DNA from 3 places in the Treponema sp. OMZ 798 genome. Region 1 is predicted to be linked to each of the others. Evidence: riboswitches for the same ligand, from Rfam matches in the RefSeq annotation. Region 1 holds a riboswitch; each other region holds the start of a gene.
The links. Region 1 has a riboswitch for cobalamin ahead of E4O07_RS00915 (ABC transporter substrate-binding protein). Riboswitches for the same ligand answer to the same signal wherever they lie in the genome.

Region 1 (10,039 bases):
CAATCCCTATAACCAGGATGAGGGGAATTACCATGTAAACCGGAACTCCGTGCTGTACCTGATGGAGGAGGTCGACTGCAACAGGCTTTTCTTCAGCCAGTTTTTCCCAAACATCTTGGGGAATAGCCTCGATGGCTTTTTGCGGGCTTACGGCATCTCCGGGGAGGCTCAAGCCTGCAACCAAGAAGAGAACTCCGGCTATAACTAAGCACATTAAAGACCAAAGGCCCTGATTTTTCATACGGTGGGTAACCTCAACCCTGTGAATACCTGAGCTTACGACTGTTGTGTCCGAGATAAGACCGAGGTTATCGCCGAAGCAGGACCCGCCTGCAATGGCTGCAATGCTTAAAACCATGTTTCCGCTTAAAATATGGGTCATCCACAAGAAAATCGGAGCACAGGCGGCGAAGGTTCCCCATGATGTTCCTGTAGCAACCGACAATACTGACGAAACCAAAAAGGCAACAAGGGCAACGGTTCTTGCCGATATACCTATGTTCAGACTCAATGTAATAATCGAGGCTCCGACCCCTGTAGACATAAAGGCATCTGCCATGGCATAGGCAAACATGAGAATAAAAAATACCAATTGCATTTCTTTAACATTGTCTACGGCAGAGTTTAAAATATCGTTGAATTTGAATTTTTCGGTTATCATAGCAACGATGGACGCATATATTACGGCAATAGGGGCTATGATTAAAATGTCCAGTTTAAATCCCAAGGCAGTCGAAAATGATTCAATATTCGAAATCATCATCAGACCTGCAAGCAATAAGACCGGAGTGAGCTTAAAAAAAGCGCGCATAAAGTCTCCTTTTATGTGAAATAAGGGTGCCAGTGTATCATATTAGTAAAAAAAAGTGTATAGGTGTTGGATATAGAGATTTACATCATAAAAATCGGATTAAACGCTTTTAAAGATTACATGAGGCTTTTTTTCTTCATCATAAATAATTTTAGCATCCACATCATATAAGGCCTTAATTACTTCTTCCGTTATGACCTCATCTACGCTGCCTGAGGCGATAATCTTTCCTTCTTTTAGTGCATATATTTTGTCGCAATACATTGCAGCTATGTTAAGATCATGGATTGCCGATATGACGGTTATTTTTAAATCTTTTGCAAGGCTCATAAAATGCAGCTGATGTTTTATATCCAGATGGTTTGTAGGTTCATCGAGAATGAGACAATCGGTATTTTGCACCAAGGCACGGGCTAAAATAATTCTTTGTTTTTCTCCTCCCGAAAGGTTGGAAAAACTTCGTTCTGCAAAATCTTTCATATCAACCTGTTCTAGTGCCTTATACGCAAGTTCAATATCTTCGGCGGAATCACGCTCCATAAATTTTTTATGAGGCGATCGGCCGATCAAAACCATTTCAAGTACGTTAAAGTCAAAATGAGTTTCGTTGTGCTGGGCAACTACAGCCATCTTTTTCGCCGTTTCTCTAAAGGGATAGTCATTTATGTTCTTGTTGTCTATAAATATGGTTCCTGTTTTGGGTTTAAGGACACGGTATATACATTTGAGCAAGGTGCTTTTTCCCGAACCGTTGGGGCCGATTATACCGACAATGCCTTTATCCGTAATTGCAAGGTCAATGCCGTTTAAAATATTTTTATCACCGAAGTTAAATGAAAGAGTGTTAATGTCAAGAAGCATTACGATTTCCCTCCAAACCCGTATTCTTTATTTATCAATAAATATAAAAATACAGGGGCTCCTACAAGGGATATGACTACTCCTACAGGGATTTCTCCAAGAGAAGAGATTGATCGGGCAAGTACATCCGCCCAAACAAGAATGATAGCACCGATTAATACTGAAGCCGGTATTATGTTTTTATGATTAGTCCCCCAAAATATTCTTGCAATATGAGGTACTATGAGTCCTATAAAGCCTATAATACCTGCATTATATACCAAAAAACCTATAACTGCAGAACACATTAAAAGGTAGATTTGGCGGTAAATATGTAAGTCTTTACCTAAGGTAATTGATACGCTGTCGCCCAGGAGCATTAAATTAAGAGTTCTGTATTGCGTCATAAAGGCAAAAATGCTCAAAAATACGATAACGGATAATAAGCCTAAATTTTCCCATTTTGCTCCTCCGAAACCTCCCATCAGCCAAAAAGAAATACTTCGTATAGCTTCTCTGTTTTTTGTAGTAAAAACTATGAATGAAGAAAATGCCGAAAATATTGTACTTATAGCGATTCCGGCCATTAATAATTTTACGGAATTGGCTCTGCCGTTTATATTTGCAGTTGTCATCACAATTACAGATGCACCGAATGCAGAAAAACAAGCAGACAAGCCTACATAATTGGGGCCCAGACTTGCTCCTATCCCCAGGGCAATAGCCAAGGTTGCTCCAAGAGAAGCCCCTGAAGAAATACCCAATATATAAGGATCTGCCAACGAGTTTTTTACGATAGCCTGCATTACAACCCCCGTTAAAGCCAAGCCCATACCGGTAAGGCAGGCTAAGATAATTCTAGGCATCCTTACAATCCAAACGATATCTACAGTAGATTTTTTTACTCCTTCAAGGCTGCCTATTCCGAAGATTTTATATTGAGCGATTTTTAAAATATCGGCGGGCACTATATTTACGGCTCCGAATCCTACCGATAGGATTATTGAGAGTAGAAGTCCCGCCAAAAGAAAAAGAAGTGCTGAAGATATAAAAATTATTTTCAGCACCTTGGTTTTATTGTTTTGCATATTATAGGTCAGGATATAGACCTGAAATGATAGTCTTTATTCCGTCATAGGTTCTTATGCCGCTTGCATAAACCTCACTTAAATTAATCGGAAAAACTTTTTTATTTTGAATTGCTGCTATGCTTTGTAAGGCCTTATCTTTTGTCAGCATTTCTATAGATTGATCTTTTTCAATATAGTCTCCAAAATAAACGGTAAATATAACATCCGGGTTAAGCTCTATAAGCTCCTCTTTTCCTATGCCGTTTTTTTCTTTGCCCACAAGGTCTGCCCCGACTTGCATCGCAATTTGTCCGCCGATTGTTTTTTCTCCATAAACACGGTATTGCCCTTCTTTTTCTACCTCAATTATTATAGCCTTTACTTTTGTTTTTCCTTCAACATGTTTTTTTGCTGCCTCAATTTCGCCTTTCATCTTATCGACAATCGATTGCGCTTTGTCTTCTACATTGAAAATTTTACCTATGTTAAGAATATCCTGATATTCATTTTCGAGAGAATCCTGTTTTTTTAAGCCGGAATTTTGCCATATATAGGTTTTTGTACCTCTATCATGCCAAAAATTTACATCCCCATAACGTTTTTCGCCGAATAAAGATGACCATGCAAAAATAAAATCGGGCTCCATGTCGATAACCTCTTCTTTTGTAGGGCGTTTGTCACGGTAATCTACTTTGCTAAAAGCTTCTTTAAATTCATCTTTTACAGGATCATCAAGACCGACAGCTAAAATGAGTTTGTCTGAAAGTCCGAGTGCAAGCATAGTTTCTATCGGGCTTTGGTAAAAGGCAGCGACTTTTTCAGGGGCTTTTTCAAATGTAAGCTCGATAGGTTCTGCCGCATAGTTATAAGTCGTGATTGTTACAGGATAATACTGTCCATCCGCTTTCGGCATCGTTTTGCCGGAATTTTGTGATTGATTTTCTTTAGGACTGCACCCTAAAAAAAACAAAACTGCCGATACTAGCAGTAGTGAGTAAAAAAAAGTTTTTTTCATACTTCCCCCAAATGTGTTAATTTTACGGTTTCAAACTTAAAAGACTTGAGTTTATGCAGCAGGTACAAAGATACTTTGGGGATCTTATTAGTTTATAGAGAAAACAAAAAGGCTATAAGTTCCTTCAAGCGTCCGGTACTTTATCGCTCGTAAAGCACAAGGTTTAAGCCCTCTACAGGCAGGTATTCTGACTTCGAGCTTCATCATCTTTTTAAGCCTTCCCCGATTCCTCTCGAGTGACATATTTTAAAAAGACTCTTCTCTTACAGCGGCGGGACCGTGACGGAATTACACCGTACTTCCCTTTTAACCGAATTTCGGCACCTGAAAGGTTTGAAATGTCGCGTCCGATTTTAATGCTTTTGTAGATTAATGTCAAGGCTATAATTTATCGCCGTTTTTATAATAAAACTAAGATTTACACTATAATTTTAATTATTTTTATAAAAATTCCCAAAAATATGAAAAAAAAGTCTTGTTTAATATAATCAATTGTGTTACACTTCTTACATGAAATATCATGTTGTATTGTTATTTATATTTTTAAGTTTGTTTGGCTGTAAAACTACGCCTAAGAAATTTTCCGAAATTTCTGCAACAAAATCCGATAAAACATTTAAAAGAAGCATTGATTCTGATTTAAAAAAAATTGAAGAAGCCGATAAATCTTCGCTGAAAATTGTTGAGATCGCTTATGAAATTTTAGCTCAAGGAAATAACTTTAAGGAAGGTCTTTCATCAATTATTCGGTTACAAGAAGATCTTGATAAGCTTTATTCCATTTTATATGCAGATTCCGTAAAGGCTCCAGTAATAGATTTTTCCAAAAAGGCAGTAGTTATAGTTGAAGCAGGGCCTTTTAGCACGGGAGGTTATTCCATTATTCCTGTGTCTGCAACAAAGTCAGGTAAGATTATAAAGTTTGTTTTTGAGGTATCGGCTCCGGGGCCTATGGATATAGTTACTCAGGCCTTTACACATCCCTATTTGATAGTTGCTGTGGATGCAGATCCTTATGATGATATCTTTATTGAGGTTAAAGGGAATAATAAAAAGAAAAAATATAAATCTAATTTTTAAATGATTTAAGGTATTATTTGGTATAAAAAATATTTACTTATGGATGACATTTTTTAGATTATTTTGATAAATAAGGGGGACTTTTATGTCACAAAAAAAATGGAACGCTTTTGCGTTATTTGTTGTTATTGTTTTGACTGTGCTGCTTGGATCTTGTTTTCATGAAGCAGGTCAACATTTCGGGCCGGAAGACGGGATTGCCTTTTTAGATATCTTTGTTGTAGATTCGATTGGAGGAACTGTGGTTGACGGTACAAAGCTAAATGTAATTGACTGTGAAACCAATCATACAGTTTATTCCTCTGTTTCTGTATCCAATGGAAGAGCAAGCTTGGTACTTACTTCCGGGAAAAAATATGACATCAGTCTTGCTGGAGAAAAGGGAAAGTGGGCCGGTTCACTGATTCAAGACTATTATGTGGATAAAGTATTGCAGCAAAAGCTGACAATATTTCAGTTTAAACATGGGCAGATAACAAGAGGTGTTACCCCCCCCCGTATCGAAAAGGTGATGGGTCTCGATATCGACTTTAACTTGATTTCCGATATAACCGACGGTTATACTATTAATGACGCTGTAAAACATGTTTATGTAGAATTTACCTCAAAGGTAGGTGCTGTAGAAGATGTTGCTTGGAGCGGCTTTGGAGCAAAGCTCGGAATAGGAGCTGTCCCTTCAGGTTCAAGCGGTATTTACGGTTATTACATACCGGACTCTGATCCTAATGACGGAATTTTTAAGTCAGAATATGTCTTTAACATAGAACATGCTTCATTGCCTAACGGCGATACGGAACTTGTAATAGTAGGTTACGATATCGCAAACAACAGGGTCGAAAAACACATTCCGGTAAAATTTAATAAAACCCCTGCAGGAAACGATCTTGCAAACGCAGAATTCGACGATCCTTTTATGATTATGGAAAGGGTTCCCTTTACAAATAATACCTTTTCGGCTGACCCTGATCAGGGGTTGGTTCAATTAAGTGCCGAGAGCGGTTTAAATCCTGCTGCCTTAATGCCCATCGGAGGTGAAAATTCCTCTTATATGGCAGTTGTTGTTTTCCAAGTTGTTGATAAGACTACTTCTGCTAAGATTCCTATTATAGGTTTTGATTTATACCGTAAAGAAAGAGGAGCAAGCGATGAGTTTAAATTCGTAAGCAGGACTCATTACGATGCACCAAAGACGAAAACCAGGCCCGGTTGGGAAGTTCATCAAGGTTTTGATACATCTTCGGAGCTTGAAGAAGGTAAGGAGTACGAGTATAAGATTAGGGCCTTTACTGCAAACGGCAATTTGGAATCCGGAGTGCTTACCGGTAAGATTATGGAATCCTTTACCTACACCTTGGAAGAGCCTAAGAACCGCAAACAGGTTCCTGTTGCTCAAGCCTCAGGCATATCTTACTCCTGTAAGATAAGTAACCCCAAGCTCTTAACTAAGGAAGAGGCCGATTGGTGTGATCTTGGTATATTGATTCTTGACGGACAGGGTGAGCCTGTATTCGGCTCAAAATTCCGCTATGTGTTTGACGGCGGCGATGGTACTCCCGACTTATGGATTGATACCATAGGGTTCGCTCCGGGAGACGTTAAGCGTTTTTCATATAAGCAGCACCTCGCTGCGCCGCTACAAAACTATTACGGAATTACTGGCCTTGATGACCTTATAAAGGTTGACTCTGCTGCCGGCCTTATCACCATTACCGCTAAATTTGTAAAAATACCTAATTTTAATGTAGCTAAAGGCGCTCCCATGGAATATCAAGCAGGTGTAAACTACCAATGGGATATACAGGATTGGGGAAAAGATCCTTATAGACTAGACGACGACAGGGCCTTAAGAATAGTTAAAATGTATGGGTCTAATCAATCTAGGTCTATGGGAAACAACAGTTCAAGCGGTTCCAATGCCGTAAACGGCAGGTTTACCTTGGTAATTACCGAATAGGAGGTTTGATATGAAGAAAAAAATATTATTCTTTTTAATTGCAATGACTTTAATCCTTTCTTCCTGTAATTTAGGCATGTATAATGCCGGTTCGGGAGTATACGGCGGGCATACGTCGCAAGATATAAGCGGTTCGTCAATTGAATTGCCGAATGGTGCAAATTATGCACCCAAGGATGAAGATATAGTTGACGGGTTCTTTATCGTTAAGACAAGGGACGGCTTTGATAAGGCTCTTTTTGAAGAAAAGGGTTTTGCAGTCAAGGGAAAGATTTCTCTTGCAGGTACGGGTTTTACTTACTGGTATCTTAATAAGGAAGGAAATGATAAAAAAAATCTATCCCTTGCAGCTTCGGTAGAAGGAGTGCTTTCAGCCGAGCATGATTATAAGGTTGCAGAGCCTGACGGTACTAAGGTAAATAATCAAAACACTCAGCTTGTGGACCCTGCCGGTGAAGGAACCTACGGGCTTACGGATGGAAACTACCTGAATGACCCTATAGCTCACAATTCCGATTACGGACTTTCGATAACCGAGGCTTTAAAGGCATATGAGGAAATCGGGTATGGGGATAAAACCGTAGTTGCAGGTATTATAGATACCGGTATAAACATGAAGCATAAAGATTTTAAAGATGAAAACGGAGAGTCGATAGTGCTGTATGCAAAATCCTGCGCTACCGATGGTACCGGTGGTACATATATCGGTGATGGAAACCCCTTTACCGAAATTCCTATCGGACTAAACTGGGATAAGGGAGCACACGGCACGCACTGTTCGGGCACTATCGCCGCTCGCGGTAATAATAATATCGGTATCGCCGGCGTTGCATGGAAAAACACAAAACTCATTTCATATCAATCGCTGGGAGTTGAAGGCAGCGGTAGGACTTGGTCTGTTTACGGCGCAATGGCCGACCTTACAAAGATGGTTACAATCTTGCGTAAAGCAAAGGCTGATAGAACCCCGGCAGAGAATGCTGCCTTGCCATCTTATTTACGAGGCACAGATTTTCAAATTACCCAAAAAACGGTTCCCGTAAACATGAGCTTGGGCGGCTCTTACGGCTCCGAATTTGCATTTGCGGTTTTAACCAATGCAGTAAAACACAATATACTCCCGGTAATTGCTATGGGTAACGAAGGCCGATACACGGCAGCTTATCCTGCAGCCTTCCCGGGCGTATTGGCAGTTGGAGCTACCAACGGTAAAGACAAAAAAGTGCATTTCAGCAATTCCGGTGCATGGATAAGCGTTTCCGCTCCCGGCGACGGTATTAAGTCTTGCGGTATCTATGGTAACGACTCTTATGAAACTATGAGCGGTACCTCGATGGCGACCCCCTTTGTAACAGGTACTTTGGCTTATCTTCTTTCCTTCCCTGAGGCTCATAACTTGACCCCCTATCAAATTAAAACCTTGCTTGAAAAAACTTGCGATAAGATTGAAGGGGCAACAGGTTTTACCGACAGCTTAGGACACGGACGCGTTAATGTGTACAAGGCTGCAAAGGCATTAAAAGACGGTAATGTTTCTCCGGCTAATGATATTTATAGCGAGGCAGAAGTTAAGGTTGCCGTACAAAATAATGACGGTATTTCAAACGATATAGTTCCGGCTAAGATTACTCTTGTAGATGAAGTTACCAAGGCTCCTCTAGCCTATGTTGCAGGTTATGGAGGTGAGTCTCCCGCATTTAAGGGTTTAATTAAAGACCGTTCATATTCGGTTTACACTTCTTTCTTCGGTGAGGTAAAAAAAGAAACCTTTACTATGGGGGATGCCGATAAGAATATTACCTTCCAGTTTAATAAGAAGCTTGTCTTTGTTTCGACCGTTAAAAATCTTCATTATAACGGCGGTAATGATAAAACCGATACTATAATCACCGTTTACAAGGCTGATGCCTCAGGTGATCTCCCTGCAAATGCCCAACCGATTTTAAGGTATGATTACGATGCCCTTGATACGGCTTATTTTGAGGCTGAACATGGTAAAACGTACTACGTAAAAATTACCGGCTATGGTGCTCTTACAGGTTCTAAAAACTACGTTATAAGTATTGACAGAGCTCCTCTTCCCGGAGATGAGAGCCTCGATGATCCGGCACGGTCACCGAATAATGCTGTAACAAATGACAGCCACGAAGACGATGACACGGCTGCTGCTGCAAAATTAAAAGGTAATGCCTGGCAGCAAAAGTATGCCTGTAACCTTGTGGCTCATCCTATAGGTTCTGCAAACACTGATGAAGATTGGTTCTATGTAGAGTACCCGTAAAAAAGGGATTATAACTTAAGTATAGGCAGTGTGCTGTTTTAAGTACGCTGCCTTTTTTCCTTAAAACAAAACGATTTTACTATTGACATTTTTTTTTCTTTATGGTATAAAGAACGCTGATATTTACATTATGATTTAAGGCCTAAAAAGGCTTTAGATCGGTATTCTTTAGAAGTTTTGCATTGCCGTAAAGCCTTTTAGGCAGGCGTATGCCGCCCTCATTTATACAAATAAGGGAAGAATTCTTTAAAACTTCGCAGGATGCCAAACCAGTCATCGGAGTTACGGTTTAAGGTGATCAGGTGGGTCCGAATGCTGTCCGAAAACCTATGGGCGGTGGATAAAAAGCGTTTTTCTTTCTATAAAATAGAGAAAATGCTTAAATCTTATCTGATTTTAATCACTGCTTTATGTTTCTCCGGTTTGTTTCTTTGTTAAGCTTGTTTTTCGGTTACGAAAGACCGGTTAACTTTTTAATCTCGTCATTTTTAATGCGGGAAATATTAGACTTGCCTACGTCTTTTAGGAGGATCTCATGGCAAAGGAAAAATTTAACAGAACGAAAGTTCACATGAATGTTGGTACCATCGGTCACGTTGACCATGGTAAGACCACTCTTTCGGCAGCGATCACTACGTATTGTGCAAAGAAGTACGGTGATAAGCTTCTAAAATATGACGAGATCGACAATGCGCCGGAAGAAAAAGAGCGCGGTATTACTATCAATACCCGACACTTGGAATATCAGTCCGATAAGAGACACTATGCACACATCGACTGCCCCGGCCACGCTGACTATGTTAAGAACATGATCACGGGTGCTGCCCAGATGGACGGCGGTGTTCTCGTAGTTTCCGCTCCGGACTCGGTTATGCCCCAGACAAAAGAGCACTTGCTTCTTGCCCGACAGGTAGGTGTACCTTCAATCATCGTATTCCTCAACAAGATTGACCTTGTTGATGATCCCGACCTTGTAGAGTTGGTAGAA
Region 2 (10,039 bases), 520 kb from region 1:
AGGCGTTAAAGAATATTTTTTACACTCAAACGGAAATGCGGGGCGGGGCTCTCATTCCCTTGCAATAGCTTCTTCCATTTTGGTTGAAGAAACAAGAAAAAAAACGGCCGAATTTATCGGGGCAGATAAAATAGAAAGCATTGTATTTACAAAAAATTCTACAGAGGCTTTAAACATCATCGCCTATTGCTACGGCTTATCGCAGCTTAAAAGCGGAGATGAAATTCTATTGGCTGTATCAAACCATCACGCAAATCTTGTACCTTGGCAGTTTGTTGCAAAACAAACGGGGGCAGCCCTAAAATTTATCTACCTAAATAAAAACGGCACTTTGGACATGAATGACTTTAAAGCAAAACTTTCGGCTAAAACGAAGGTTGTTGCCCTTTCAAGCGTGGTAAATGCAACAGGAATTATAAACCCTGTAGAAGAAGTTATAAAACTCGCCCATGAAAACGGAGCCGTTGTTGTAGTCGATGCAGCCCAATCGATAGCTCACTACAGGCAGAACGTATCGGCCCTTGACTGCGATTTTTTGGTTTTTTCGGGCCATAAGATTTTTTCCGACTTCGGAGCCGGAGTGCTTTACGGGAAAAAAGAGCTATTAGACAAGATGCCGCCTTTTTTATACGGCGGAGATATGATCAATTTTGTTACGGAAGATTCAAGCGAGTTTAAGGAAGCCCCTTATAAATACGAGGGCGGCACCCATGACACTTCCGCCATAGTTTCTCTTAAACACGCAATAGAATATATAGAAAAAATCGGCTATGCCAATATAGAAAAAACCGTAAAAGAATTGGACGATTATGCTCTTTCAGAATTAAAAAAACTCGATTTTGTTGAAACCTACGGAACCGATGCTCCGGAGCGGGCAGGCATAATCGCCTTTAATGTAAAAGATGTACACTCGCACGACACTTCCTATATCTTAAACGAGTACGGAGTCATGGTAAGAAGCGGACATCATTGTACTCAGCCCCTAATGGCTCACTTAAACATAAACTCCTGCTGCCGTGCAAGTTTTTCTATTTTTAACACAAAAGAAGACATCGATGTTATGATTACGGCCTTAAAAAAAGTAAAAAGCGTTTTTTTAAAGGATTAAAAAAGAATATTGATAAGGAAACATAAATGGATATAGATACAATTTATCAGGAAATGATTTTGGAATATTCCCGAAAAAAAGAAAACTGCCGGGAACTTTCGGGAGAAGGCGTAAAGATAGAAAGAGGTCATAACCCCTCATGCGGTGATGACCTTACCCTCCTCATCAGGGAAAAAGACGGAATCATCGAAGAGGCTTCTTTTTTAGGAAGGGGCTGTGCAATTTCTACGGCTTCTACAAATATGCTCATCGAACTTATAAAAGGAAAAAAAGCCGAAGAAGGCAAACGCAAGGTAGAAATATTTTTTAAGATGATGAACGGGAAAGAAGTTTCTGAAGAAGAAAAGGAAGAACTGGAAGATGCTCAAATCTTGGAATACTTTGCCCAAATGCCTGCCCGCATAAAATGTGCAACTTTAAGCTGGCACTCAGCCGATGTTCTTTTAAACGAAAAAAAAGGGACAGTGTAAAACAAAGTCCCTTTTTAATAAACAGCAAAACCAAGGCTTATTTTTCGATATCGCTTGATTTTACTTTTACAATATGGCCGGGGCCTGCATCAAAGATAATCACAAAGTCTTTTACCTTGATGTCGGCATATTTAATGATAACCTCATTGTTTTTGTCAAGCTTGGTCTTAAGAATAACCTTTTTTTTGGGATCCTTTTCCTTGGGGTTTTCAATGCGTATTTCGGTACCTGCAGCGGGTGAGCCGTCAGAAAAACCGCCTTCACAGGTAAAGGTTCCGTCGCCATTGTCATAGCAAAGCAACCTCGGGGCATGAGCAAACAAAAGAGCTGCTCCCAATACTAAAAAACAAATAAAAATAGCTGTTCTTTTTTTCATCTTTCCTTCTCCTATTAAAATTTTTTATTATAATATCAAATAAGTTCCTCTAAAGTCAATCAGACCTTAGAGGAATATCCATTTATTTTTGTATGAGTCCGCTTAAAATTTTGCGGCAAGAACCTTCAACGCGCTTTGCAATCATTTCGTTTGATGAATTTGCAGGTATGCAAGTCGGTTTTTCTTTAATTTTAGCAAAATCGGCATCTGTCATACCATACCAGAAGTGGAAATGCGCAGGGCTTCCTCCTGCACTCGTAAGAGAAATCGTTTTAAACATTCCTGCATCTTTTTTGTCTGTTTTAACGGCAAGCGATCCGGGTTTGGCGGCATTTTCGGCAGTTCTCTTATAAGCTGCCCTGTAAATTTCTTTTCCGTCCTTATACATTACAAATTCGTTCTTTCCATTCTCGGTAACAAATTCGATGTGAGTATAAAGCTCTGTTGTTCCGTATGCTTTTTTCATTTCGGCAATGATTTCGGCCTTTGTAAAGTCTCCGCCCTTAGGATTTTTTCCGGCAAATTCTTTGATGATTTTGTCGTAAGCAGCATTAACTTCAGCACTTGTATTATCGTAAATTAAGGAGCTGTTCATCCATTTTCCTTCTTTAGCATAAACGGCAAAGGGTGCAGGAAGTTTTGCAGCACTATTTTCTATCGATTTTTTAAAATTTTCCAAAAGTTTTTCATTGCTTGTCGAACCGTCAACATAGGTAGGCCAATAAGAAGGATCGGCTTTTTTTACAAGGGTATCAATATTCGTTTCGCCGAATCTTACATGCCAGTGAACCTGTCCTCCGTCATGGCTATGAGGATGAGTACAGATCATATACTTGGCCATAGTAAGTCCGCGTACATTTTTTACAGCCTCAAATGTTTCCCAAAAAGAACCTTCATAACCGGGCATAGGAACCTTGCCTAGATATTTATATTCGGCAACGATCTCTTTTTGTTTTCCGTCTGCATCAATAACGGTAAAACTTATCTTATTAGTCCCGTCAAATTTTACCCTTGCAAAAGGCGTCTTTCTTCTTCCTTCAATAGCATCTTTGATACCCTCTTGGGTATAATTTGAATTCTTTGATGCAGCTTCTTTGTATAATTCTTTCAAAGAAGGATCATTTTTTACAACATCCACCGAAACCCATTCACCTTTCCAGGCAGCAAGCTCCTTTCCGGGAATAAGTTTTTCAACTTCAGCCTTAGCCGACTTAACGGCTTCAGGCATGGACTTACATGCAGTAAATGCTACCGCAACAGCAATCAAAATAAGTGCAATTTTTGCACCGATTTTTTTATTAGACATAAACATCTCCTTAAAATAAAATTATGACTAAATGCTGCCGATTTATATTTAAACAATCGGCAGCAATTTCATTTTTAATAACAGAACTATTTTCCGGTTAATGCTGAAAGAGTTCTTTTTGCGGATCTTTCAATACCGCTAGCTCGGATATCGGCAGGAACATCTACCTTGTAACAGGTAGGAGTACCTCTCTGAGCAGCAATATCCTCTTCGGTTGCTCCGTACCACAAATGGAAGTGATAATTAGGAGCACCATGAACAACTACAAAGGATATAAGAGAGAACATTCCGGCATCTTTCTTTTCGGCTTTCATTGTCATATAAGCCTTTGCCTTGCCGGGCGCAACTCTTACATAGTTTGATCTGAAGATTTCTTTCGAACCTTTAAAAACTATAAGCTCATTTTTTCCGTCTTTTATATTAAACTCAAGATGAGTAAAATCTTTTAAACTGTCATCGCTTTTTTGCAATTCTGCAATAATTTCTGCTCTGGTAAAGTCTCCGCCCTTAGGATTTTTTCCTTCAAACTCTTTGATGAGCTTAGCATAGACATCCATAACCTCTTTGCTTGAATTTTCAAAAACAAGGAGACTATTGATCCACCTTCCGTGTTCTGCATAAGACTTAAAGGGAGCTGCATCCGTCCATTTAGGCATAGTTTCAATTGAAGATTCTGCACCCTTTAACATATCGTTCTTTTTTGTTGAGGCCGGAACAAAGGTAGGCCATGATTTTTCTCCGTTTATAAGCCAATCAAAACCGTAGTAGCCGAAACGAACATGCCAATGAAGAGGACCATCTCCGTGTTGATGAGGAGGCATAATAATCATATTTTTTACAGCCTGCAATTCTTTTCCTGGGTTTACCGCTTCAAACGTATACCAAAGTGAACCCTCATAACCGGGAACAGCCTTCGTACCCATGTATTTGTATTCACATACTACATTGGATTTACTACCGTCTTTCTTCTGCATTGTAAGAGTAACCTTATTGGTACCGTTAAATTTCATAGCGGTTACAGAACTTCCATACATATCTTTGACGGCAGCCTTCAAACCGCCTTCAGTATAATAAGGCATTCCTTCAGCAGTCTTCTTATAGGCTGCATTCAATGACTCATCATTCATTACCGTATAAGTAGAAACCCATTTACCTTTCCAAGCTGCAAGTTCTTGTCCTGCTACCAATTTATCGGGACTTACTTCCACTACAGCAGGCATAGACTTACATGCAGTAAATAAAACTGCAAGTGTAACCAATATAAGTGCAATCTTTGCACCCATTCTTTTATTAACCATAAAATAAAACTCCTTTAAGTTAATAAGTTAAATATATCTAACATTTAATTCGAGAGAACCCCGAATTAAAGCAAGTTAGTCTACTTTTTTTCTTCCATAGAACAGCCACAGCATCCGCAACCGCAGCCGCTCTTAGGATTGATGTTTTTTTCTCCGCAGTTGCAGGCCGAAGCCTTACCCTTAAATATCCTGTAATATTTACGGATGAGTAAGATGATAACGCCTGCAACTATGGAAATAGTCAAGACCATTCCTAATGTCATAAGGACATTCCTTATTTTACCGGCATTGCCTCAATCCAGAGTACAGCGTCCTGTGAAAGTTCTTTACCTGCAAATTCTTTTGTATTACCTGCACCAAGAGCTGCAAAGCCCCAGTATCCGGCCTTGTGAGGAACAAAGGAAAAGTTTCCATTTGCATCAGCCAAAATTACTGCAGCAGCATTCTTTGTTTTTGCCTTCTTTTCAAATTTGCTCTTTTTCATGTTTACATCAAAGTTAATGTATTCAACTTCAATTTCTGCATTAGGTACGGGCTTACCCTTTGAATCTAAAACAGTACCTCTAAAAATGCCGCCTACCCAAACATCATATGGTTTTACCAAGGGCATTATTTCGGGATAACCTTCGGCACATCTTGCACTCCAGTCGGTATCAAGTCCGGCCTTATTTATAAATACCTTAGTAACCTGCTGAATATAAATATCTTCAGATCCTCCTTCATAATAAGGATGGGGAACAGCGATAAGAGCCCAGTCTCCGCCTCCTCTAAAACCGTTATCCTTGCTCAAGGTAAGGTCATAAGCAGAAGCCTCACTTTCTAAAGCAGCAAATTTTGTTTTCTTTAAAGAGGGAAGCAAATCCTGTACCTTTTCCTTGTGAACCGAAAAGAATTTTTCAAAACCTTTAATTTCACCGGCCTCGTTTTTACCGATGTCCATTGTGTGACCTGCATCGGCAGGATGGGTAAAAACAATCTTAAAATCAACAGAGTTGCCTTCAACGATTGAAGTCGGGGTATAAATCATTTGAAAGTGAGCAAATGAAGCCATAGCTACAAAGAATAAAAGTAAAACTATTCCTGTAATTTTTTTCATATAAAACTCCTATACATATTCTAGTCTAAAGACTCATTATCTAAGTTCAAAAAAAGATAGAGTAAAAAGGCACCCCTTAAAACTCACGGATAAATCTTTTTTCGAATTTAAATGTAAATTATCGCTGACAATCTATATTATTTCTTAAAAAAAAGCAAGCCCTCCAATAAAAATTTATAGGAAACTCTTAATTAAAAATACACGGAGAATAAATAAAGAAAAAACGAAAAACATGGATAGAGCTATATAATAATTAGTTTTCCGATTTTCCTTCCCTCCGAAGGATTCGTAACACAAATAGGCAGGTCTCCTGACTTATGATTTAAAGTTTATCGCCTTCCCATATTAACAGTGGCTCATGCTTCTAACCATATAAATAAATTACAAGCATTATGATAAACAAACTCAATTACAGTAGCGGGGGCTGTGCAGGTTTTTCACCTGTTTCCCTTTTAATCTTAAAATTATTTAAGAACCTTATTTGACTATAACCTCGATAATGATTATAAACATTTTAAAAAAAAAGCCAAGCCCCCAAAGAGGCTCGGCTTTTATTATCTACTTGTTTTCGGCCTTATCCGAAATCTTTTTAAATATAGGAGGCCACGCAAACATAACCACAAAGAGTAAAATTACGATAATCAAGGCAGCAGGAGAAAAGCCATCCTTAGGACCGGCTTTTTCAGGTTTTGCGGCTTCAGCAGCAGGAGCTTGGGCAACAGGCATAACAGCCTCTTCTGAAGCATCTTCAATCTTACTAACCTCAAACCAGATAACGGCATCCTGAGAAAGTTCCTTGCCGGAGAATTCCTTTTCCTTACCTACACCGAGGGCGGCAAAGCCCCAATATCCGGGACAGGGAGGAATAAATTCGAAAACGCCTGTATTATCGGCCATTATCATACCGGCACCGGATTTTTGCAGCTTGGGTTCTCCGGTAAATTTCTTGTTTGCCATATCAACATCATAGTTCATATTTTCAAATTCAACCTGAGCATAGGGCACGGGATTTCCTTCGGAGTCCAGAACAAGGGCACGAATCACTCCGCCCTCCCAGATTTCATAAGGCTTTACCAAAGGCAGTATCTCGGGATAACCTTCGGCAACCCTTGATTGCCAATCGGTGGAAAGCCCGGCCTTGTTGATAAAGACCTTAGCTATCTGCTGGATATATCCGTCTTCGGAGGCTTCAAAATAAGGATGAGGAACGGCCACCAAGACCCAGTCTCCGCCTCCTCTAAAACCTGCTTCCTTATTAAATTCAAAGGTATACGCAAAGGCCTTGCTTTCCGAAGATTCAAATTCTCCTTTTTTTAAAAAGGACATTAAATCGGTCTTGGCTTCTTTATGAACGGAATAAAATTCTTTTAAACCCTTGACTTCTCCGGCTTCATTCTTACCTATATCCATTGTAAGCCCAGACTCAAATGGGTGGGTAAAAGAAATTATAAAATCAACCTTATTATTTGAATCTTCTATTATGGAAGACGGAGTATAAATAATCTGAAAGTGAGCAAAAAGGCTCAAAGCCGTACAGCATAGCAATACGGAAAGAAATAATTTTTTCACTTTTGACACCTACCTTTTTTGTTTTTTAAACAGGATAACAATCAGTACCGAATTTATCACGGCAAGCACAAGGGCCAAGATTGCCGTAAAAGAGGGACCGACAGCGGGCATTGCCGAAACGGTATCCATGGGAACCCATCCTACGGAACCGGCAGCAGCAACAGGTTTTTGTGCCGGAGCAGCCTCTGCAGGAGCTTCGTTTCCGCTTGCCGATGCATCAGCAGCCTGACTGCCGAAACCGCCTGCGGGCTCAGGTCCTTCCTTTACAATAATATGACCGGGACCTGCATCAAATGTTACAGTATACGGAACACTCGGAATAGGCAGATTGAGTTCGCCTACATCGGGGAATTCTCCTTCCCAGATTTTTTGACCCGTAGCCTTATCCGTAAGATAAAGCTTAACACCGGCAGCAGTAGCTCCGTTTGAAAATCCGCCTTGAACATAGATAGTTCCGTCGCCGTTATCCTCAACAGTCAATAGGGGCGAATGTGCAAAAAGCATCATAGAACACATCATTAAAACAAATAAAATGCTTATTTTTTTCATTTATATAACTCCTCTAAAATTTATAATTTAAAACATCAAAAGCCGAATAATCTTCCCAACTGGAATACAAGGACGGCAACCAGAGAACTGAGCACTACAGGATAAAGAACACTGAACAAGGTCCAGCCTACACTTTGAGTCTCGGTCTTTGTTGCCATAACGGTAGCAATACAGGGCGGGAAGAGGGCGATCAAAATCATAATGGTAAGACCGTCTAAGGGGGTTAACCCCGTCTCCTTATCTTGAATACGGGCTTCCAAAACCTTACCCGAATCCTCGCTTGAAGACTCCACACTGTAAATAGTGCCCAAGGTCGAAACAAGGGCTTCTTTTGCAGCGAAAGAACCTAAAATAGCAATGTTTACCTTCCAGTCAAAACCTGCATATTTTGTGACAGGCTCCATACCCTTTCCTAGGTAGCCCAAAATAGAGTTTTCCAAGGTTTCTTTTCGCAGCTGAACCGAGATCAGCTTTAAATCAGCACTCGCAGGACGTATAGCCTTTGCTGCGGCGGCAGCCTCAGAATCGACCACAGCTGTTCCTGAAATTTTTATCTTTCCGGTTCTGACAAGGGCAAAGAAGTAAGGATTCAATTTTTGCCAGTAAGCATAAAACGAAGCCTTCAAAATAGGCTTTTGAAATTCTTGAGCACCCTCATAGGCCTTATCAAAGTCTTTTTTTGCGGCAGAATACATGTCAAGGTAGTTTTTAAAAGCACCTATATTGCTGCCGAGATCGATTTTTCCTTTTAAGGCTATTTTTGTCATTTCAGGATTTTGTAAAAAAAGCCTGTTTATATTCCTTTCCGTCCCCTTAGCTCCGCCGAACCAATTTAAGGCATCATATAGATAAAGCTTCTCGTTTAAACGCTGGAATTCTATAAAACCTTTTTCGGAAGCAAAATATTGGGAATATGAATTATTTAGTTTTCCTGCAAAGTCCTGAATATAGGCTTCTTTTTTTGCTTCGTATTGAGCGGTTTTTTCCGTGTTCAAAGAGGGAAAGTTTACACCCGCCCAGATTATAACCGAAACGGCGACTACTGTAGTCGCAACTTTTTTTATAAAACTCCATAAGCGTTCAAAGGTGCGGATTAAAACGCCTCTTAAAGTCGGCATATTATAAGCCGGAAGCTCCAAAACAAAGGGTTCGGGCCTGCCGTGAACAACATAGAGGCTGAAATATTTTGCAACAATCAAGGCCACAATCAAAGTAAAGAATGAAATTCCGCCCAGCACTATCCATTGATAGCTTGTAAAAAATATTCCCGTAATTAAAACATAAAAGGGAATCTTTGCCATACAGTTAAGCAGAGGCAAGATTAGGATAGTTACCAAGCGAGACTTATCATCCCTGATTGTTCTTGTGGACATAACACCGGGAACAACGCAGCCCCCCATTATAACACCCGATAAAATCATAGGAAGGGTTGACTGCCCGTGTAAACCGAACTTGCGTAAAACCCTATCCATGATAAAGGCAAGACGAGCCATGTATCCGACATCTTCCAAAAAGGCTATTAAGGCAAACAAGCAGAAAAATATGGGTACATAGTTTAGAATCATTATTGCACCGTCAATTATTCCGCTTAAAAAGAGACCTCGCAAAGGACCTTCGTTTATAAGGCCTTCAGGATAAATAAGCTGAGAAACTACCGTGCGCACAAATTTAAATATCGGGAAAACCTTGTCGGTCATCTTATAACCCAAAACTACGGTTATCCAATAAAAGACCAAAACAAGCTCAACCAAGATCAAAAGACCGTAAACCTTGTGACAAAGTACCTTATCGATCCTGTCGGTCGAGTTTATACTGCCTGACCCTCCCTTAGTATAGATAAGAGCTGCTCCTCCCGTAAAGGCAAGAGCTCCGGCCAGACTAAGAACAAAGCGGAGAATGTTGTTTGCAAAGATGGGAATCGGCAAAAGCAAAAAAAGCGAATCCAAAATCTCATAGGTTACAAAACAAAGAATAAGGACTGCAACAGCCTCGGAAACCTTTCTTTTAATATTTAAGGTCTCGACGGCTTTTTGTTCAAGCTCTTTTTTTGAAACCGCAGCTTCAACAATTTTCTTTGCTGCAGCCGAGCGGGCAAGGGCTATTTCGATTTCAAAGCTGTGCTTATGTTTTTCCTTGTGCTCAGCTTCGATTTCTTTTATAAAATTTAAGACGGAATCAAAGTTTGTAAAATTTTTACCCTCTTCCTCGATAACTGCAGCATCCTTTTCGCAAAGCTTGATTGCAAGCCATCTTAAGGGGATGGGAAA
Region 3 (10,039 bases), 1.3 Mb from region 1:
TCACAACATGAGCGCTATGTTTTCACAGAGGACATTGGGACATACCCATTTAATGAACCAAAAAAACATAGAAAAACTTTCTTCAGGTTTACGTATTAACCGAGCGGGCGATGATGCATCCGGTTTGGCCGTATCAGAAAAAATGAGAAGCCAGATTCGCGGTTTGAACCAAGCAAGTGCCAACGCACAAAACGGCATTTCTTTTATTCAAGTTGCGGAAGCCTTCCTTCAGGAAACTACAGATGTTATTCAGAGAATCCGCGAGCTCAGCGTTCAGTCTTCCAACGGTATTTACTCGGCAGAAGACCGCTTGTACATTCAGGTTGAAGTATCTCAGCTCATCGCTGAAGTAGACCGAATCGCAAGCCACGCACAGTTTAACGGTATGAATATGCTTACCGGAAGATTTGCTCAAGAAACCGGAGAAAATACTGTTACTGCTTCTATGTGGTTCCACATCGGTGCCAACATGGATCAGAGAACAAGAGCTTACATTGGAACAATGACAGCTAAGGCTCTCGGCGTTCGCAATGTCGGAGATGAATCGATTATGACTATCGAGACACCCGAAAAAGCTAACCGCGCTATCGGTACCCTTGATGAAGCCATCAAGAAGATCAACAAGCAGAGAGCCGACCTTGGTGCATACCAGAACAGACTCGAACTCACTGTTGTAGGTATCAATATCGCAGCAGAAAACCTCCAAGCCTCCGAATCACGAATCCGTGACGTAGATATGGCTAAGGAGATGGTAGACTATACCAAAAACCAGATTCTCACACAGTCCGGTACAGCAATGCTTGCACAGGCAAATCAGGCAACTCAGAGTGTCATGACCTTGTTAAGGTAAGCTGTAAACAGTTTGACGGAAAAGCGGTTCTAAAAAGAACCGCTTTTTTATTTGTTGTTTATTCTTTTTATTTTTAGTATAATAATAAATCAACTTCAAACTGACTTTATAAAAATTTTAAAATGAAAAAACTAACCGATAAATGGCGAAAAATAATTACTATAGGCTCAATAATTTTTCTTTTTTGTTTGAGTATCTTCCTATATTTTTTTTGGGGCAGGCCTCTTATAAATTTTCTTATGGATGCAGAAAAGGTTCATGCCTATGTTGACTCTCATCCTTTTTCAAGCCGCATATTTTTTACGGCTGCCGTTTTTTTGCAAGTGGTATTTGCGGTGATTCCGGGAGGCCCTTTCGAAATAGGAGCGGGCTATGCTTTTGGAGCTGTAGAGGGAGCCTTAGTATCATTGGCAGGAATAGCAGCCGCAAGTATCTTAATTTTTTTATTTGTAAAAAAATTCGGCAGAGCGGCAATAGAAATTTTCTTTTCTCCCGAAAAAATAGAATCAATAAAAATATTTAAAAACAAAAAAAGGCTCCACCTGATTGTCTTTATCGTTTTTTTAATTCCGGGAACACCTAAGGACTTATTAACCTACATGGCAGGCCTTACACCCATACGCTTAAGCGAATGGCTAATCCTAAGTACCCTCGCCCGTTTTCCTGCTATATTAGCATCAACCATAGCAGGAAAAAGTTTAGCACAAAAAAATACGGGACTTGCAATCACCGTATTTCTTATAGGAAGTATAGCATCCTTTGCAGGGGTTTTAATTTTCAACAAACTCAATAGCCGTAAAAAAGGCTGAGCTCTTTCACGGCTATTTAAGTTTTATTTTAAGCGATTAAAAAATCTTTAAAAAATATCAGACCTTGGGAAAGCCGTGCTTTTCGCCCCAGCCGAAGGGATCAAGTCTCCATTCAGCCAAGCTCTTTTTATTTTCTTCGCTTATATAGTTTTGCTTTACGGCCTCATCCAGCATAATATCGTAGTTTAAAATAGTAGCCGGAATACACGGAGGATTAAGTTCTGCAAAGGCTTTTTCGGCTTCTGCAAATCCGTAAGAAAAAATGGCAAAACAAAAGGGAACCTTTCCGTTTGCATTGCGCACAGCCTCAACGGCCTTTATGGAGCTTCCACCTGTCGAAATTAAATCTTCAACCACAAGGACACCGGCACCCTTATAATCGGGATCGGCTCCCAAGCCCTCAATTTGATTTTTTAAACCGTGATCTTTTCCGCCTGAGCGCACATAGGAAACGCTTTTTTGTAAGAGGTCGCCTAAGCTTACGGAATGAGGGATGCCTGCAGTAGCTGTTCCTGCAAGCCATTCGGGATCGAAGCCGACAGCTTTTAAGAGTTCTGCAAAGGCTTCGGCTATAGCGCGGCGCATTTCAGGCTTGGCCAAAAAGCGGCGGTTGTCGTTATAAATGGGCATCCTATAACCTGATGCCCAAGTAAAGGGGGCATTAGGAGAGAGCTTTAAGGCGCCAAGCTCAAAAGCGGTTTTGGCAAGAAGGGGCCCGTATTTTGTTTGAACCTCTTTGATTTTTTGTTCATCTTTGTGCATTAAATTTTCCTTTAAATGGTTTTATAGTATTCGTAGATGGCCTGCGTTCCTTTTTCGGCATAGCCTTCTTCATTCATCTTGTTAAAGAAATTTTGTGCAAGCTCTAAAACAGGAATGTGAAGTTTTAGCTCTTTTGCAACATTTAAGGTTATATTTAAATCCTTTAAAAAGTGCTTAATGTAAAAGCCGGGAGCAAAATCCTTTTGAAGCATCTTAGGCCCGTTGTTTAAAATCTGCCAGCTTCCGGCAGCTCCGCCTCCGATGGCCGAAAGCATTTTTTGGGGATCAAGGCCTGCGGCTTCCGCATAGCAGACGGCTTCGACCGCACCGAAAAGGTTTGCGGCAACGGCTATTTGGTTTGCCATCTTGGTGTGCTGCCCTGCGCCTGCACCGCCCTGCAATGCCCAAGTTTTTCCCATGCAGGCAAAAAAGGGATCAAGCTCTTTAAAGGCAGCTTCATCTCCTCCGGCCATAATCGAAAGGGTTCCGTTTTTAGCCCCTATGTCTCCGCCCGAAACGGGAGCATCTACCGAAAAACATTCTTTTTTCTTTGCCTCATCATAAATCTTTTTTGCCAAGATCGGGCTTGAAGTCGTCATATCTACAAAGATTGTTCCGGGCTTTGCAGTCTTTAATAAGCCCTTTTCTCCGAAATATGTTTGTTCAACATCTTGCGGATAGCCGACAATGGTAAAGATGATTTTACAGTTGGGAGCAAGACTTGCAGGGTCATCATACCAAAGAGCACCTTTTGAAAGAATCTCTTCGGCGGATTTTTTTGTACGCGTAAAAACGTGCATCTTAGCTCCGGCCGACCTTAATCTTTCGGCCATACTTTTTCCCATAACACCGAGGCCTATAAAGCCTACATCACAATTTTCTACTTTCATAATAAATTCCTTAATTTATAAAATCTATTTTTTCTTATAACAAATCCAATAAAAAGTTCCGACAAAAAAGGCTCCGCCTATTATGTTTCCGAGAGTAACGGGAATTAAATTGTTTACAAAAAAGGCAGTCCAATTTATATTTGCAAGAGCTTCGGCGGAAAGACCTGAGGCAGCCGCATAGGCCGGAACGCTTTTCGCTAAAATACCTGCAGGGATATAGTACATGTTTGCAACACTGTGTTCAAAACCCGAAGTTATAAAAAGCCAAATCGGAAAAAAAGCGGCAAGGAGCTTTCCCGTCATATCCTTAGCCCCGTAACAAAGCCAGACGGCAAGGCAGACTAACCAGTTACACATAATGCCTAAAAAAACAGCCTGTACAAACGAAAGAGAAACCTTCCCGTAAGCGATTTTTACCGTAATCCCGCCCAAAAGGCTTCCGCCGCTTGAAAGCTGTCCGCTTTTTACAATTAAAAAGGCAAGAAAAACAGAGCCGATAAAATTCCCAACATAAACTGCAAGCCAGTTTTTCAGCATTGCCGAAACTTTCACCTTTTTTTCTAAAACGCCGGCAATTATCAGGTTGTTTCCCGTAAAGAGCTCGGCCCCTGCAAGGAGGACAAGCATAAGCCCTACAGGAAAGATAAGGCCTGCAACAAATTTGCCAAGGCCGTAAGTTTCAGGCTTGGCAAAGAGCCCGAAGGCCGCCATATTAGAGCCTTCCGAAGCAAAGGCAATAAAAACACCTGCCAAAAAACCTAAGCAAATCAGCTTCCACACAGGGGTCGAAGCCTTTGCAATCCCTTTTTGCACCGTAACTTCCAAGATCTCGGCCGGATCACAATACATTTTTTCAGACATACACTCACCTCCAATAAGCCGATTATATCATAGAATAGGGTATTTTTCAATTATAAATACAAATTTTGATACCTTGACATCTTCTTTATAAAAGTATACAATCGGTTTAAATAACGGTTTCGGTCTTGGTGCCCCTTTTAGCTAAGGGGTGAAAAGGGAATCAGGTGAAAGTCCTGAGCAGTCCGGCTGACGTAAGTGAGAGAGTTGTTTTTCAAGCATGCCACTGGGATTATCCCGGGAAGGCGAAAATCAATTATGACCTCCGAGCCGTAAGACCTGCCAATGACTATGAGGGTAAAATACAAGTTTTGCCCGTGCTGTACTCTGCTTGGACTCATGAGTCGCAGCAAAATTTATCGTGTTAATCATATTTATTTCCTCTATTGCTCCTTGGGCTGTTAGTGAAGATTTTGTCAAGTTTTCTTCGTTTTGGCCTTGAGTACACCTGATTGATACCCTTGGGTGTACATTTTGAGGAACCCTAAATCCCTTTGCGGACCGAAATCGTTTTTCTTTTTTAAGCTGAAATTCCAATTTTTCCCCCTAAATAACTTTCACAAACAAGGCTTTTAATGTATAATTCCTAATAAACTTTTTAAGAGGAAATTTATGGCGAGTACATACGAAAAACTTTTAAGTACAATAACCGAAGCCGCAAATACGGTGGGTTTGGCAGAGGACGATTATATAACCCTTTTAAACCCCGAAAGAGAAATGCATGTTTCGATACCGGTAAAAATGGATAACGGAAAAATCAGGGTTTTTAACGGATACAGGGTTCAACATTCTACATTAAGAGGCCCTGCAAAGGGGGGAATAAGATTTCATCAAGATGTAAATATCGATGAGGTACGCTCCCTTGCAGCATGGATGACCTTTAAATGTGCCGTTGCCGACATTCCCTATGGCGGCGGAAAAGGAGGCATCTGTGTAGATCCTTCTCATCTTTCCGAAACGGAACTTGAAAAGCTGACAAGGGGCTACACAAGGAGGATTGCTTCTTTTATAGGGCCTAAGACGGATATACCTGCTCCGGATGTCGGAACAAATGCAAGAGTAATGGCCTGGATAGTCGATACCTACAGCAGCTATGCAGGGGATTTCACACCCGCAGTCGTTACAGGAAAACCTCTTCCTCTCGGAGGTTCTAAGGGAAGAGTAGAAGCCACAGGCCGGGGAGTTCTCTTTGCGGCAAGGGAAATTTTAAAAAAACTAAATAAAAACTTAAAAAGCCAAAGTGTAGTCATTCAAGGTCTTGGAAATGTAGGCGGCGTTACGGCAGATCTTTTTTATAAAGACGGAGCGAAGGTAATCGCAGTAAGCGATGTAAGCGGAGCCGTATATAACGAAAAGGGCTTAAACATCCGGCTTATAATGGAACATGTAAAAAAAGGACAGCTTCTTAAATCTTTTGAAGGCGATTTTAAAAGAATAAGCAATGAAGAACTATTGGAGCTTAAAACCGATATCTTGATTCCGGCTGCCCTCGAAAATCAAATTACCGAAAAAAATGCATCAAATATTAAGGCTTCCATAATAATCGAAGCCGCAAACGGCCCCGTAACTCCCGAAGCCGATAGGATTCTCGAAAAAAAGAATATTATAAGTGTGCCCGATGTTCTTGCCAATTCCGGAGGCGTCATAGTCTCATATTTTGAATGGGTACAAAACCTGCAAGGTTTTTATTGGACAGAAGAAGAGGTCAACAGGCGCCTCGAAGATAAGATGATTGAAGCCTTTAGACTGGTATGGGACGTAAAAGAGACCTATAAGGTAAGTATGAGAAAGGCTGCCTATATTAAGGCCTTAAAAGAGCTTGTAGAAACCCAAAAGGCCTTGAATATAATTTAAAGCTTGTCTATCAGCATTGAACACTTGCCTGACGGAATCGGTAGGGTCTTTTTCTTTTCGTTTAAGATGTTTATGGTAAAATAATAAAGCTTTTCGCTTTCCATGTGGATTTCCCAGCCCCTCTGACTCTTGGACGAAAGAATGGTGATCAGGTTCCGTTTAAGGCTTAAATTTTCTATGCCCATTACCTCAAGGTTAGGAACCGTCCAGTTTACCGTCTTACGCGGAAGGCTTATGGAAAGGCCGATAACGTTTTCTATCATTAAACTGATTGTAGAAAGACCTACGCTTACCAGATACTGCTTACGCGGAAAGGCCGGTTTTCCCTTCCACTGGGCAGGGCCTTCCTTGACGGGAGAATAGGCCTCCCATAAAAAGCCTTGTTTTTTTGAATTTCCTGCGGGAGATAGGGTTTCAAGCACATAGTAAAGGTGCCTTATAACGCACTCTCTTGCTATCTCCCAGCGGTTATACTTTTCCAAGCCCTTTACAACAACAAAATTCAAAATAGGGAAGACGCTGCCGCAGGCACCGTTTCCGTTTTCGTCATATTCAGGCTCATCGGCTGCAAGGCTTGGAAAGGGATGATCAACCCCGAAGGTTTTAGGATTGGATAGGTGCTCCACCAAAAGAGCAGCCTTATCCTCGTTGGGAATCTCGGCAAGCATGGGCCAAAAACCTGCAAGGGTCTTTTTCTTTATCTGATTACCCTCAGCATCAAGATCATAATAAAAACCGTCCTCTTCATTCCACATCATGGAGTTGATTCTGGTTTTTATGGTAAAATACATCCTCTTGTATTGAAAATCAATTTCCTTATCGTTTAGTATATCGCCCAAGGCAGACATATAAAGGGCATTTACGGCTAGGGCCGAATTAAAATCGGTTAAAAAAACGGAATCTTTTCGCGGCGTATTAGGCATATTGACTGTCTCAAGAGGACTTTTATAAAGGCCGTTATCCGACTTAAACATTTTTTCGATCCAGTCCATGTACTTGATCAAAACAGGCATAATATCCTTTACACGCTTCTTGTTTCCCGTCTTATGATAAATATTGTACTCAGCCCATGCAAATAAGGGCATACCCAGCCCTTCAGGATTATCCCTCTTTAAAACGGGTTCCTTTGTATCAAAATCATATCTATTGCGTATAGCTCCGTTTTCTTCCTGCCTGTCATAAAAAAAGTCAAGAGCAGAATTCGGTGTATAATTCTTATTTGAATAAACAAAGAAAAAAGAGGAAAATATAGTTTCATATTGATTTAAAAAATTACCGTCCGCTTCGGGATAAATAAAAAAACCCTCGGTACCTTGTTTACCATCGCCTGCTGAATGCCAAAAATCATGAACCAAAGCCCATGTTCTATCGTAAATGTCCACGAAATCTTGATCGTAAAAATGAACGCGCGGAAAATCTCTTTTATTCACCTTAACTCCTTATTTTTTTTGCAAGACACTATATAGTATACCATATTTTTACAAAAAAGGATAGTTTTTTAGCAATATTTATAAAAAAAGTTTTAAGCCGGAAAAAAGACTCCGCTTTTATTCATTATCGGCATCAGAGGTTTCTTCTTTTTCCTCGGCAGAGCCGGAATTTTCACTTGAGGCACCGGCTTCAGTCTTAGCTCCGTCTTCGGTACCCTCTTGGACAGAAGGTTGAACGGGTGCGGGTTCAGGAGGGCGGCCTAAAAAGAGAACTATATCTTCATCATCTTTTTTGTGCTTCATTTTTAACAAAAGAGTACGGGTTCTTTCATCATAAACATAGCCGGAGGAATTATAAATCTCAAATCTAGGGTCGGTTCTAAAATCGATTCCATGGATCTGTATCCTGTAAAAGGGGCGGATCCCCCTTATAATCAGGTAATGGGTATCTCCTGCCTTAGCCGAAATTCTAAAGCTGAATATTTTTGAATCGTTTTTAAGCACGTTTATCCCAAGGGCCGATGTCCAAGCCCAAATACCGGGTTCAGCCTTTAAAGCCAAAGACTCTTCATGGGGATAGCAGGGATTATCCTTAATGGCGGCCGGATATAGCTTTTCAGCATGGAGGATTAAGGCATCATTAGCCATAAGCCCCAACTTCTTTGCCTTATCGCCTTGAATATCAAAGGAGGCCGGTAAACTTGAAGAATTTCCTCCAAGGGAAAAGATAGAAGAATACAGGGCCTGCCCCACAGCCTTCCATGCTCCCTTATCGGGATACGAACTTCCATAACGGATTAAAACGGATGCTGTTTTCAAAGTTTTTTCGGTATCTATGGTCTTTTTATCTGAGGATATAAATATACCCTCGTCAATAGAAATTAAAGAATCTTTTAATACCGCTTCATATTTTTCGGAATCTTCAATAAAAAGATTTTGTTTATTAGGAAAATAAAGAGCATAATCCATTGCAGCTTCCAACAAGCCTGCGGCAAAAAAAGAGTTTAAGTCCTCCTGCTTTGCGTTAGAAGCTATCTTTTCCAAGGCAGGAATTAAATTTGTCCTTGAGTTGTTTATCAAAAACGGAATAATAGAGTCCCTGTCAAATACTGAAATTTCAGCCATTGCTATACTTGATTCAATGCCGGTTAACAGCTTTTTATGGTAAACTGCAAGGCTTTTATCGTTTTGCACAAGGTTATCATAAAAGGTACTTGATATATAGGTTCGCTTTTCTTTAGGCAAAAGAGAAGACGGAGCAGATACAAGAGCTCTTGCATATTCGCCCTTAAAGGCTTTTTCGGCTACATATGCCGTCAAAAGTTCTTCGTTATAATTTTTTGCCGAAATCACACTTACAAAATAATCCAAGGCCTTTTCTCTAAACAATTGCTTGTTTTTTTGGTATTCTTCGTCACTTGCAATAGGGATACGCCTGATAGAATCAAAGTCCAAAGTTTCAGATTGAATATAGGTTTCATAAAAGGCTGTTTTTTTTGAACTTGAAAGAATAAGATGGGGGAGTTCCGATGTATCATCGGAATTTCCAAAGCCGTAGCCGCCTCTAAAAATAAACCTGTCTTTTCCATATCTTAAAAAGATTTGATCATCCTGACGTTCAAGACGGGCTGATTGAGTCAATTTCCAAGGAAAATAAACGGTCTCTATTCCGGACGGCATTGAAACGGAAATTTTTACCGTCTCAACCGTTTCCGAGAGGTATGAGGTAAAATCTATCGAAATATCGTTAGAACAAATAACACTAAAGGAGTCTTCGGTTTTTTTGTACTTTAAAACCTTTAGGCTCATATCTTCGTTATTGCTCGTTTTTGCAGTAATGGGGGTTTGATCTGTAATGTAAAAATCCAACCCGTTCGAGACTATATGGAGAGGTAAAAGAGGAGTTCTGTTTCCGCTTTCATCAACCTCATCCCGGCCGGAAACGGTCATGGCACCTATTGTATAATAAAAAGTCTTCCCAATGGTAAACTGAATAACAAAAATGCCGAAAATAATTAGTATATACAATATGGTTAAGGCAATCATCCTACTTGATTTGTGTTTCATAATGTTATAGTTTATATAAAGTAAGGAATAATTGCAATACTTATAAGGAGTTATTATGAAAATAACCAAGCAAATTTTTGTCTATTTTAGTTTTTTGATCGCTTTCTTCCTCGTTTTTTCGTGTAAGACTACCGAAGAAGCTGTGAAAGAGCCTGTAATTGAAGAAGCAAAAAAAACCGAACCGGAAAAGGCCGAAATCAAAGAAATCAAGCCCATAGTAATAAAACCTGCAACAGCAGAACCCAAAAAAGTTCAGCCTAAAAAAACGGCAAAAAAAAGCAGCTCAAATCCTAGAGACGAATTTACCGATAAGCTTACAGCACTTTTAAAGGATAATGATCTTGACGGTATCTTAAAATTAATAGACGAATCGGATCCTGAACTGACCAAGGATTTTAAGATACAATATCTAAAACTATCAATCCTCATTTCGATGAGAAAAACAAAGGAAGCGGAAACTTTTGCAAATGAACTTTCCAAGGCCTATCCCAATAATACCGACATCCTTTATGCCCAAGT

Region 2: another riboswitch for cobalamin. It lies ahead of E4O07_RS03350 (DUF4198 domain-containing protein); the one in region 1 lies ahead of E4O07_RS00915 (ABC transporter substrate-binding protein).
Region 3: another riboswitch for cobalamin. It lies ahead of E4O07_RS08485 (Glu/Leu/Phe/Val family dehydrogenase); the one in region 1 lies ahead of E4O07_RS00915 (ABC transporter substrate-binding protein).

The regions. Positions count from the first base shown of each region.
Region 1 covers NZ_CP051305.1:192,679-202,717, forward strand. Annotated here, with positions in the region: gene E4O07_RS00900 (Na+/H+ antiporter NhaC family protein) at 1-811, opposite strand, end outside; gene E4O07_RS00905 (ABC transporter ATP-binding protein) at 911-1,672, opposite strand; gene E4O07_RS00910 (FecCD family ABC transporter permease) at 1,672-2,739, opposite strand; gene E4O07_RS00915 (ABC transporter substrate-binding protein) at 2,741-3,736, opposite strand; cobalamin riboswitch at 3,896-4,079, opposite strand; gene prcB (dentilisin complex subunit PrcB) at 4,247-4,816, shown strand; gene prcA (dentilisin complex subunit PrcA) at 4,902-6,770, shown strand; gene prtP (dentilisin complex serine proteinase subunit PrtP) at 6,781-9,051, shown strand; gene E4O07_RS13400 (hypothetical protein) at 9,194-9,328, opposite strand; gene tuf (elongation factor Tu) at 9,587-10,039, shown strand, end outside.
Region 2 covers NZ_CP051305.1:709,302-719,340, reverse strand. Annotated here, with positions in the region: gene E4O07_RS03380 (SufS family cysteine desulfurase) at 1-1,108, shown strand, start outside; gene sufU (Fe-S cluster assembly sulfur transfer protein SufU) at 1,135-1,578, shown strand; gene E4O07_RS03370 (hypothetical protein) at 1,616-1,954, opposite strand; gene E4O07_RS03365 (ZinT/AdcA family metal-binding protein) at 2,037-3,260, opposite strand; gene E4O07_RS03360 (ZinT/AdcA family metal-binding protein) at 3,347-4,558, opposite strand; gene E4O07_RS03355 (hypothetical protein) at 4,639-4,821, opposite strand; gene E4O07_RS03350 (DUF4198 domain-containing protein) at 4,833-5,654, opposite strand; cobalamin riboswitch at 5,937-6,149, opposite strand; gene E4O07_RS03345 (DUF4198 domain-containing protein) at 6,213-7,223, opposite strand; gene E4O07_RS03340 (hypothetical protein) at 7,233-7,772, opposite strand; gene feoB (ferrous iron transport protein B) at 7,808-10,039, opposite strand, start outside.
Region 3 covers NZ_CP051305.1:1,807,479-1,817,517, forward strand. Annotated here, with positions in the region: gene E4O07_RS08460 (flagellin N-terminal helical domain-containing protein) at 1-850, shown strand, start outside; gene E4O07_RS08465 (TVP38/TMEM64 family protein) at 973-1,659, shown strand; gene E4O07_RS08470 (orotate phosphoribosyltransferase) at 1,717-2,421, opposite strand; gene E4O07_RS08475 (NAD(P)-dependent oxidoreductase) at 2,433-3,311, opposite strand; gene E4O07_RS08480 (formate/nitrite transporter family protein) at 3,336-4,172, opposite strand; cobalamin riboswitch at 4,282-4,471, shown strand; gene E4O07_RS08485 (Glu/Leu/Phe/Val family dehydrogenase) at 4,782-6,023, shown strand; gene E4O07_RS08490 (MGH1-like glycoside hydrolase domain-containing protein) at 6,020-7,453, opposite strand; gene E4O07_RS08495 (hypothetical protein) at 7,571-9,520, opposite strand; gene E4O07_RS08500 (tetratricopeptide repeat protein) at 9,576-10,039, shown strand, end outside.